Regions from separate parts of the Streptosporangium sp. NPDC002721 genome, predicted to be linked through region 1. Evidence: riboswitches for the same ligand, from Rfam matches in the RefSeq annotation. Region 1 holds a riboswitch; the other holds the start of a gene.

Region 1 (4,349 bases):
CGGGGACCGACGTCGAGGCGGCGCTGGAGCGGTTCCAGATCGATGGGGTCGGCGATCGGCGCCCAGTGGCGCAGCGTGGTCACCACGTCGAACAGCCGGGTCGTCGGCCGGGCCATGTCGAAGTCGATCAGCGCGGCGGGACGCCCGTCGCGGAAGATCACATTGTCGAGGTTGACGTCACAGTGCCCGACCAGCTCGGGGACCGCGTCGTCGTTGGACCCGGCCTCCCAGACGGCCCCCCGAGGCGGGACGAACCCCTCCGCCGCGTCGTGGAACCCCCGCAACAGCCGCGCCAGCGCGCCCAGCGTCTCCCCGGTGAGCGCGTACGGAGGCAGCGGCCTGGCCGCGGACTCCCCCTCGACGTAGCTCAGGACCTCCCTGCCCCGCTCGTCCACCCCCAGCGCCCGGGGAGCACCCTCGAACCCGGAACGCTCCAGGTGGAGCAGAAGCGCGTGCACCGACTCCGTGGAAGCCCTGCTGGGCCGCCGGACGGTGTCCCCGACCCGCACCACCCCGTCGGTAACATCACCGCCCAGAAGGGGAATCTCCTCTTGGATCGTGGTGACGAACATGGCATACGAGCCTAGACCGCCCCGCCTCCCCAGGAGAACGATTCGGGCACACCGCCCCCGCCGGACAGGCCCCCTAAAAACCCTCCCGCCCCCACCCTCCCCCTCCCAGACCTCCGGCCCCCGCGCTTCCTAACACCCCGCCCGCCCCCGCCCGGACTCCCAGCCCCCGCGCTTCCGAACACCCCGCCCACCCCCGCCGCGCCCGACGGAAGACCGACCAGGTCAGCGGCCCAGAAACCTCGCCCTCCGCCCCGGTTCCCCTCTTCCGAACGGCCCTCACCCACCCGAGCCGGAGCGGGTGAGCGATCGCTCCCCCCGGGAAGCGGGAGATCCACAGAGTGATCCTTACGACACCGACCCAAAACCGATACGTGGGCACTCCCTGGATCATGCACAATTGAGCGGGAGCACCCTTAGCTCAGCTGGACAGAGCACCGGACTTCTAATCCGACGGTCGCAGGTTCGAATCCTGCAGGGTGCGCGATCAAGACCAGGTCATCCACGCGCTGACCTGGTCTTTCGCTTGTCCAGGGCCCGAGCCCCTCATGCGGCTGCAGGTATCTGCTCCGGACCTCGTTGTCGGACCCGTCTCCTACACTCCCGGCATGGACTTGAGGCAGCTCACCGACGAGGTCGAAGCCGTATCGAGCACCTACGCTCTCAAGCACGGGATCATCCGGGATGACACCTGGTTCCTGCTGAAGCTTCAGGAAGAAGTCGGTGAGCTGACGCAGGCGTTCCTCATGCGCTCCGGACAGGCCAGGGACAAGGGCTGCTCTCCGGAGGAGCTGGAGTCGAACTTTCGATCTGAGCTCGCGGATGTCCTGTCCCAGGTCCTGCTCATGGCGCGACATCACGGGGTCGATCTGGAGGCGGAGATTGAGCGGAAGTGGATGCCGTGGCACCCTGACCGGCTCCCCGCACATGGTGGGAGCCGAGCGGCCGAGGCTGGCTCGAACGACGCTGTGGACTCCGCGTAGACAGAACCGGTCGCCACGGTGAGGCTGTGCCCCTTGCTGGATCCCGGCCCAGTCCCGCAGGCTGCCGGAGGAGTGGGACGCCCTGCCCAAGGGCTCGTCCTACCTCGGCAGCGTGGGTATCGAAGAGCTGTCGGTGAACGTGCGTGACCTGCTCGCAGACGCGGACGACACATCTGCGTCCCCCACGATGTCAGGTTGGGCTGTGAAGCCGACAGTCATAACCCAACCGAAAACCGTCGACCTCCGTGTCAATGGCCAAGCGCGTGTCGCCGCTGGTGGCCAGGAAAGATCATCCATGCTTGCCGGACAGACACGATGGAGGACGACGTGGTGATCGTGCAGCGGATCGTGATCCGGTGGACCAAGCAGGCGCGTGGCGCCGAGGAGGCCACGCGTCGACGCGAGATCCCATCGGCGTTCGAGCTGCCGCCGATGCCCGACGCGCCGCTGATCGTCCATGATCTCCTCGCCGACGAACAAAACAGGTACGCACCCACCGGCGTGGTCAACGGTCATTCATTCCCGGCGCGGCTCGACGGGCTGCGGTTCCGGCTGTCCGAAGCGGCGGTCGAAGTGGAGCGAACCCCGGTATGGGCCGCGTACCCGACCAACCGCCATCCCAGCCGGGTGTTCCTGCTCCACCCAGGAGAGCGCGCGCGTTACCGGGCCAACTTCCGCTTCAGCGGATACAGCACCCAGTGGTACTACGAGCAATGGACCGTCAACATCGCTCACGAGCCATGGCGGCGCGACCTCTTCCTGGCGGAGAAGGTGGACCACGACAAGGACGAGCGGGTCTCTTTGTACGGCGGGCACCGCTGACCCGGCCGTTTCACTTTCGGGCGATGCGAACGAACACGGCGCCAGGTGCGAACCGGCCCTCCGATGAAGATCACCTGGCCTGTCAGGCGGGCGAGCGGGCTGTTACTCTCGATCATGACGCGGGGTGCCCCGGAAGATCTGGGGCTGAGAGCACACCCGTCGAACCTGATCTAGTTCGAACTAGCGAAGGGACGTCATGTTCTGCGACGAGGTCTGGGCACGTTCGGCCGCACTGCTACGAGCCATCCATCGGCACCCCTTCAACACCGCGCTCGGCGAGGGCACCCTCGACCGGCGGCGGTTCGCCTTCTACATCGTGCAGGACGCCAGGTATCTCGGGGCGTTCTCCAAGGCGCTCGCCACCGCCTCGGTGCGGGCCGACGACTCCCAGGAGGCCGCGTTCTGGTCGCGCAGCGCGCACGCCGCGCTGGACGCGGAGCGGACCCTGCACGAGGGCTACATCGAGGAGTACGGTCTGACCGCCGCCGATCTCTCGGAGATCCGGACCTCGCCCACCTGCCTGGGCTACTCCTCCTTCCTGCAGGCCACCGCGCTCTCCGCGCCGTACCCGGTGCTCGTGGCCGCCGTCCTGCCGTGTTTCTGGGTCTACCAGGACGTCGGCGCGGCGCTTCTGAAGCAGACCCGCGACATGGCCGACCACCCTTACCGGGCGTGGATCTCCACCTATGCCGATCCGGACTTCGCCAAGTCGGTCGAGCAGGCCAGGGAGATCACCGACCGGCTGGCGGCCACGGCGGACGGCGCGACCCGCACGGCCATGGCCGAGGCGTTCGTCCAGGCCACGGAGTACGAGTGGATGTTCTGGGACAGCGCGTGGCGCCGGGAGTCGTGGCCCACGGCGCAGTGGCTGCCCGGCTGACACCGGCGCGTCCCGGCGCCGACCCGGTCACGCGAAAGCCGGGCCCCATGCCACAGGCCGTGGCCACTGGAAGGAGATCCGCCGCCGGGCTCAGATGAGGTCGGCCTCGATCAGGGCCAGCAGGCCGGCCGCCGCGTCGTGCGCGCGGGTCCACAGCTCGTCCGGACCGGGGGTCGGGCCGCCGAGGAGGGCTGTCTCGACGAGGTCGGCCTGCAGCAGCGCGGCGAAGGTCCGCGCGCCCCGCAGGGGGTCCCGGATCTTGGTACGCAGGCTGTCCGGCCAGCGGTCGAAGTAGCGGGTGAGCTGGGCGAGCTGGTTGCCGATGACATCGCTCCGGTAGCGCTTCCCGAGCTCGGGAAAGCGCGGGGCCTCCCGGGTCACGACGCGGTAGAGCGCGAGCTGCTCCGCGGAGAGGACGAACGGCAGGTGATGACCGCCCGCCTGGGTGAGGCCCTCCAGGGGAGGCAGGTCCAGCCAGGGCGGCTCCTCGGCTCCCGGATTGGCCACGCAGGCGGTCTGGATCACCGCGACGAACAGGTCGTCCTTGTTGTCGAAGTGCCGGTACAGCGTCTTGATGGACACTCCGGCGCTCTCGGCGATCCGGTTCACCGAGCTGCCCGCGTAGCCGTCCTCGAGGAAGGCCTCCAGCGCGGCCTTGAGGATCACTTCGCGTTTGCGCTCCATGAGACCCGCCTTCGGGTCGTCCGCGGCCCAGGTACGCATGCTCTCTCCCTCGGGTTCGCATCGCCTTGACAAAGCATACGACAGCAGGCACTGTCATGACGTACGACAGCGATCGCTGTCGTACGCGCAGGGACAGCGAAGAGGAGTGATGAACATGTCCGGTCTCACCGGGAAGACGGCACTGGTGACGGGCGCCAGCCGGGGCATCGGCCGGTACACCGCACAGCGGCTGGCCAGGGACGGAGCGCGGGTGGCCGTGCACTACGGCACGAACGAGCAGGCCGCCAGGGACACCGTCGCCTCCATCGAGGCCGACGGCGGCTCGGCGTTCCTCCTGCGGGCGGATCTGGCGGCCCCCCATGCGGCGGAGGCCCTGTGGACGGCGTTCGACGAGCACGCCGACGGAGTGGA
Region 2 (4,349 bases), on a different contig from region 1:
CCCCCCGTCACCGGAGGCCGGAGGTATCCGATGAGAGTCAAGAGGTTGCTCCGACATCCCGTCACCTGGGGCGTCCTGGCGTTCGGCGCCGTCGCGCTGGGTGTCGCGCTGTATCTGTTCCAGCCGTGGCGCCTGTTCACCACCGTCGAGGTGAACGAGGCGCTGCCCGCCGTAGCGGCGTCCCCGGCGTCCCCGGCGTCCCCCGGCCCGGAGGCCACCGGAACCACGGAGCCCGCCGCGTCCGCCACCCCCGCCGCGCCGACCACGCCCGCCCGGGAGCCGAAGGTCCTGGCCACGGGCACGTTCGTCTCCCACGAGCACGAGACCGAGGGCAGGGCGAGGATGCTGGAGCTGCCCGACGGGAGCCGGGTCCTGCGGATCGAGAACCTGGACACCTCCGACGGCCCGGACCTGCGGGTCTGGCTCAGTGACCAGCCCGTCAAGGAGGGCAGGGCCGGATGGTTCAACCTGGACGACGGCGAGCACCTCGAACTCGGCGAGCTGAAGGGCAACAGGGGCAACGCCAACTACGCCGTCCCCGCCGGGGCCGACCTCGACAGCCTGAGGTCCGTCACCATCTGGTGCAAGCGCTTCGGCGTCTCCTTCGGGGCCGCCACCCTGACCTGACACAATCTCCGACCCATGAGCGTTTCTGAGGAACTCCACGCCATCGGCCGCCCGCTCGTCGAGGCGCAGCTCGCCCACCCGACGGTCGCGGGCATCGCGCGGGGGGACCTGCCCGAGCCGGTGTTCCGGTCGTGGCTGGAGCAGGACTACCTGTTCCTGCTCGACTACGTCCGCGTCTTCTCGCGGCTCGCCTGGCAGGCCCCTGACGGGCATCTGGGCGACCTGGTGGACCTGGCGCACGCCACCTTCCACGAGGAGCTGAGCCTGCACCGGTCGCTGTCGGCCGAGTTCGGCGCCGACCTCGGCGGGGCGAGGAAGGGCCCGGCCTGCGCGGCGTACACCTCGTTCCTGCTCGACTCCGCGGCCGTCTACGCCGACGGCCTGGCCGCGCTCTACCCCTGCATGTGGGGCTACTCCACGCTCGGCCGCGCGCTGGCGGAGAACCCGCCGGACGAGCCCCGCTACCGGGCCTGGATCGACACCTACGCCCACCCGGCCTTCGCCGAGCTGACCGGGCGCATCGCGGTGATGATCGACGAGGCGGCGCCGGACCCGGACAGGGCGGGGAAGCTGTTCACCGAGGGAATGGCCCACGAACTCGCCTTCTGGGACGTGCCCTGACCTCGCCGTCGTACGGCCGCCCGAGCCGGGCGATCTGGTAGGGGCGGACGTACCGAATTAGCCCCCTATCAGGGGAAATTGAAGGTCCGGATGAGGGCATCCACGGGGCTTTGCGCTCCATCCGGTGGAGGAGTTGGAAACAATGGGCGCATGAGTGTTCCTGAGGTCGAGGCACAGGCCGTGCCGGATGACGCGTTCCTGCTCGACGTACGAGAGAACGACGAGTGGCGTGCCGGGCACGCGCCCGGTGCCGTCCACATCCCGCTGGGCGAGCTGCAGTCCCGGGTCGACGAGGTGCCCAAGGGGGCGCCCGTCTACGTGATCTGCCGGGTCGGCGGCCGTTCCGCGAACGCCGCCGCCTGGCTCAACCACGTCGGCTGGGACGCGATCAACGTCGGCGGCGGCATGCAGTCCTGGGACGGCGCGGGGCGTCCGATGGTCGCCGAGAGCGGCCAGGACCCCTTCGTCGCCTGAGCCGTCCGGACCGCGTGAGGGGACGTCCTCGGCGGCGGCACCGCCGGCCGGGGCGCCCGTGGACGGGGGCCGTGCGGCGCGCGAGGAGGTCCTCGCCAAGACGAGAGGGCCCTTGCCAAGAAAGGAATGGATGGCATAATCAGGGCGAATGTCTACCGCGGGAGCTCGGGCGTGACCGGGCTGAGAGGGCGGAACCACGCGGAGGGTCTTTGACCCTCGGACGCACCGCCGACCGCATGAACCTGTCCGGGTAATGCCGGCGTAGGGAGTGTGCGTGATGACGTCTGCCACCGTTGATTCCAAGGGTTCCGGCGACTCCGGGAGCCCCGGGGCGGTCGAGGCGCCCCTCACCCTCGGTGAGGCTCCCCCCAAGGCCCTCGGCGTGCTCGACCAGGGCGCGCTCTGGGCCAACCTGGGGGTGAGCCTGCTCGGGTTCTCCGGCGCGATCACGCTGATCAACCCGCTCGGGGACCGGCCGCTGAGCTTCGTGGCCGCGATCCTGGCCGCCGTCGTGGGCAGCGTCATCGGCACCGCGATGGTCGGCCTGGCCGCGATTCCCGGGCAGCGGACCGGCGCTCCGGCGATGGTCCTGCTGCGCGGGCTGTTCGGGGCCAGGCTCTCCTACCTGCCGACCGTGCTGAACATCGTCCAGATGCTGGGCTGGGGGGCCTTCGAGCTGTGGGTCATCGCCCAGGGGGCCCAGGCCATCGCCGGGTCGTTCGGCGTCGAGGTGCCCTACGCGGTCTGGGTGGTGGTCGCGGGGGTGATCACCACCGCGCTGACCATCCGGCCGCTGGGAGCGGTCCGCCTGCTCCGCAGGTACGTCACCGCCGGCGTGGTGATCTCGATGATCTGGTTCATGGTCGCCCTGTTCCAGCGGGGACCGGCGATCGGCGGCGGGTCCTGGGAGGCGTTCGCCCCCTCGGTCGACTACGTGATCGCGCTGTCGGTCTCGTGGGTGCCGGTCGCGGCGGACTTCGCCCGCTTCTCCCGCTCGGGCCGGGCCGCCTTCACCGGGGTCGTCGGCGGCTACACGATCGCCCAGGTGGCCTGCCTCACCCTCGGCATCGCGGCGCTCGCGCTGGTCGGCAACGACCCGAACCAGGTCTGGGACCCGTTCGTGGCCGCGGCCCTCGGCCCGCTGTTCTTCGGCATCCTGGTGCTGCGCGAGACCGACCAGTCGTTCGTGAACGTCTACTCCACCGCGATGTCGCTGCAGAACCTGCTGCCCAGGCTGGACCGCCGGGTCATCTCCGCGGTCATCGGCGCGCTGGTCACCCTGCTCGCGATCTTCGTCAGCGCCGACACCTACACCGGCTTCCTCGGCCTCATCGGGGCGGTCTTCGTGCCGATGTTCGCGGTGCTCGCCGTGGACTACTTCCTGCTCGGCGGCGACAGGCGCTGGGACACCTCGGAGACCGCACCCTCGCGCCCGCTCATGGTGCTTCCGTGGGTGCTGGGCTTCGTGACCTGGTGGATGCTCGCCGCGCTGCCGGCCGGCTCGCAACTCGCGTGGTGGACCTCGTTCTGGCAGGGGGCCCGCGACGCGCTCGGCTTCGTCCCGCAGCCGTGGATGAGCGCGTCCGTCGGCGCGTTCCTCGTCGCGGGTCTCGTCACCTTGGGGCTCGGCGCGCTCCGGCGCCGCTCCTGACAGTTTCCTGGCGCGGAAGAGGCCTACGCGCCGCCGGGGCCGCGGAGCAGGGCGGCGGACTCGATGCGCAGCAGGCGTTCCTTGGCGGCCGGGCCCCCGGCGTACCCGCCGAGGACGGCCTCGCTCTCGACCACCCGGTGGCACGGCACGATGACGCACACCGGGTTGCTGCCCAGCGCGTTGCCGACGGCGCGCAGCGCGCGCGGCCTGCCGATCCGCTCGGCGATCTCCAGGTAGGTCGTCACCGTCCCGTACGGCACCGCGAGCATCATCTGCAGCACGGTCCTGGAGAACTGGGTGGCCAGGCGCAGGTCGACGGCGATGGTGAAGGCGCGGAGCCGGGCGGAGAAGTAGGCGTCCAGCTCCCGGCGCACCGGGTCGAGCCGCCGGGCGTCGGGGCCGATGAACGTGCCGACCTCCCTGCTGACGCGCTCGAAGACGACGTTCTCGTCCTCGTAGCTGCAGGCCACCACACCCCTGCCCGTCACGGCGAGGGTGAGGCGCCCCAGCGGGCCGTCGAGCGTGCCGAACGCGATGTCGGGATGGCTCTTGCCGACGTAGTCGGGCGAGGTCACCCGTAGCAATGCATCGATGTCGCCGGATGACATGGCCCCACCCTTTCGTATCCAGGTGTGTGGTGACCGCAGAGTATCGGACGGATCGCCCGGCCAGTGGCAACACGTGCGGGACGAAAGTGCCAAGATCAGGCCGGTCGAGACGGCACTATGGGTGTGTGGTGGACTACAGGGCCGACAGTGACGGGGGCATCGGCCGCGGGGTCGTCGCCGCGGCGCCCAACGCGATCGTCGCCATCGATCGCGAGCAGACGGTTCTCACCTGGAATCCCGCCGCAGAACGCCTTTTCGGCTGGTCGGCCGACGAGACGGTCGGCCGCCGGGTGCCGGTGGTTCCCGAGGAGCTGACGGCCGAGCACAACGCGGTCCTGGAGAAGGTGCGCACCGGCGGCCAGGTCTCG

What was found. Region 1 has a riboswitch for thiamine pyrophosphate ahead of ACFYWM_RS17365 (TenA family protein). Riboswitches for the same ligand answer to the same signal wherever they lie in the genome.
Region 2: it holds a riboswitch for thiamine pyrophosphate, as region 1 does, so the genes downstream of both, ACFYWM_RS05995 (purine-cytosine permease family protein) here and ACFYWM_RS17365 (TenA family protein) in region 1, are expected to answer to the same signal.

Annotation. Positions count from the first base shown of each region.
Region 1 covers NZ_JBIAQI010000011.1:113,272-117,620, forward strand. The annotation lists gene ACFYWM_RS17345 (phosphotransferase enzyme family protein) at 1-572, opposite strand, end outside; tRNA gene ACFYWM_RS17350 (tRNA-Arg) at 980-1,053, shown strand; gene ACFYWM_RS17355 (MazG nucleotide pyrophosphohydrolase domain-containing protein) at 1,178-1,552, shown strand; gene ACFYWM_RS17360 (hypothetical protein) at 1,880-2,374, shown strand; TPP riboswitch at 2,485-2,583, shown strand; gene ACFYWM_RS17365 (TenA family protein) at 2,571-3,254, shown strand; gene ACFYWM_RS17370 (TetR/AcrR family transcriptional regulator) at 3,345-3,977, opposite strand; gene ACFYWM_RS17375 (SDR family oxidoreductase) at 4,093-4,349, shown strand, end outside.
Region 2 covers NZ_JBIAQI010000003.1:392,016-396,364, forward strand. The annotation lists gene ACFYWM_RS05980 (DM13 domain-containing protein) at 31-627, shown strand; gene ACFYWM_RS05985 (TenA family protein) at 643-1,248, shown strand; gene ACFYWM_RS05990 (rhodanese-like domain-containing protein) at 1,399-1,722, shown strand; TPP riboswitch at 1,870-2,008, shown strand; gene ACFYWM_RS05995 (purine-cytosine permease family protein) at 2,000-3,373, shown strand; gene ACFYWM_RS06000 (methylated-DNA--[protein]-cysteine S-methyltransferase) at 3,397-3,981, opposite strand; gene ACFYWM_RS06005 (PAS domain S-box protein) at 4,107-4,349, shown strand, end outside.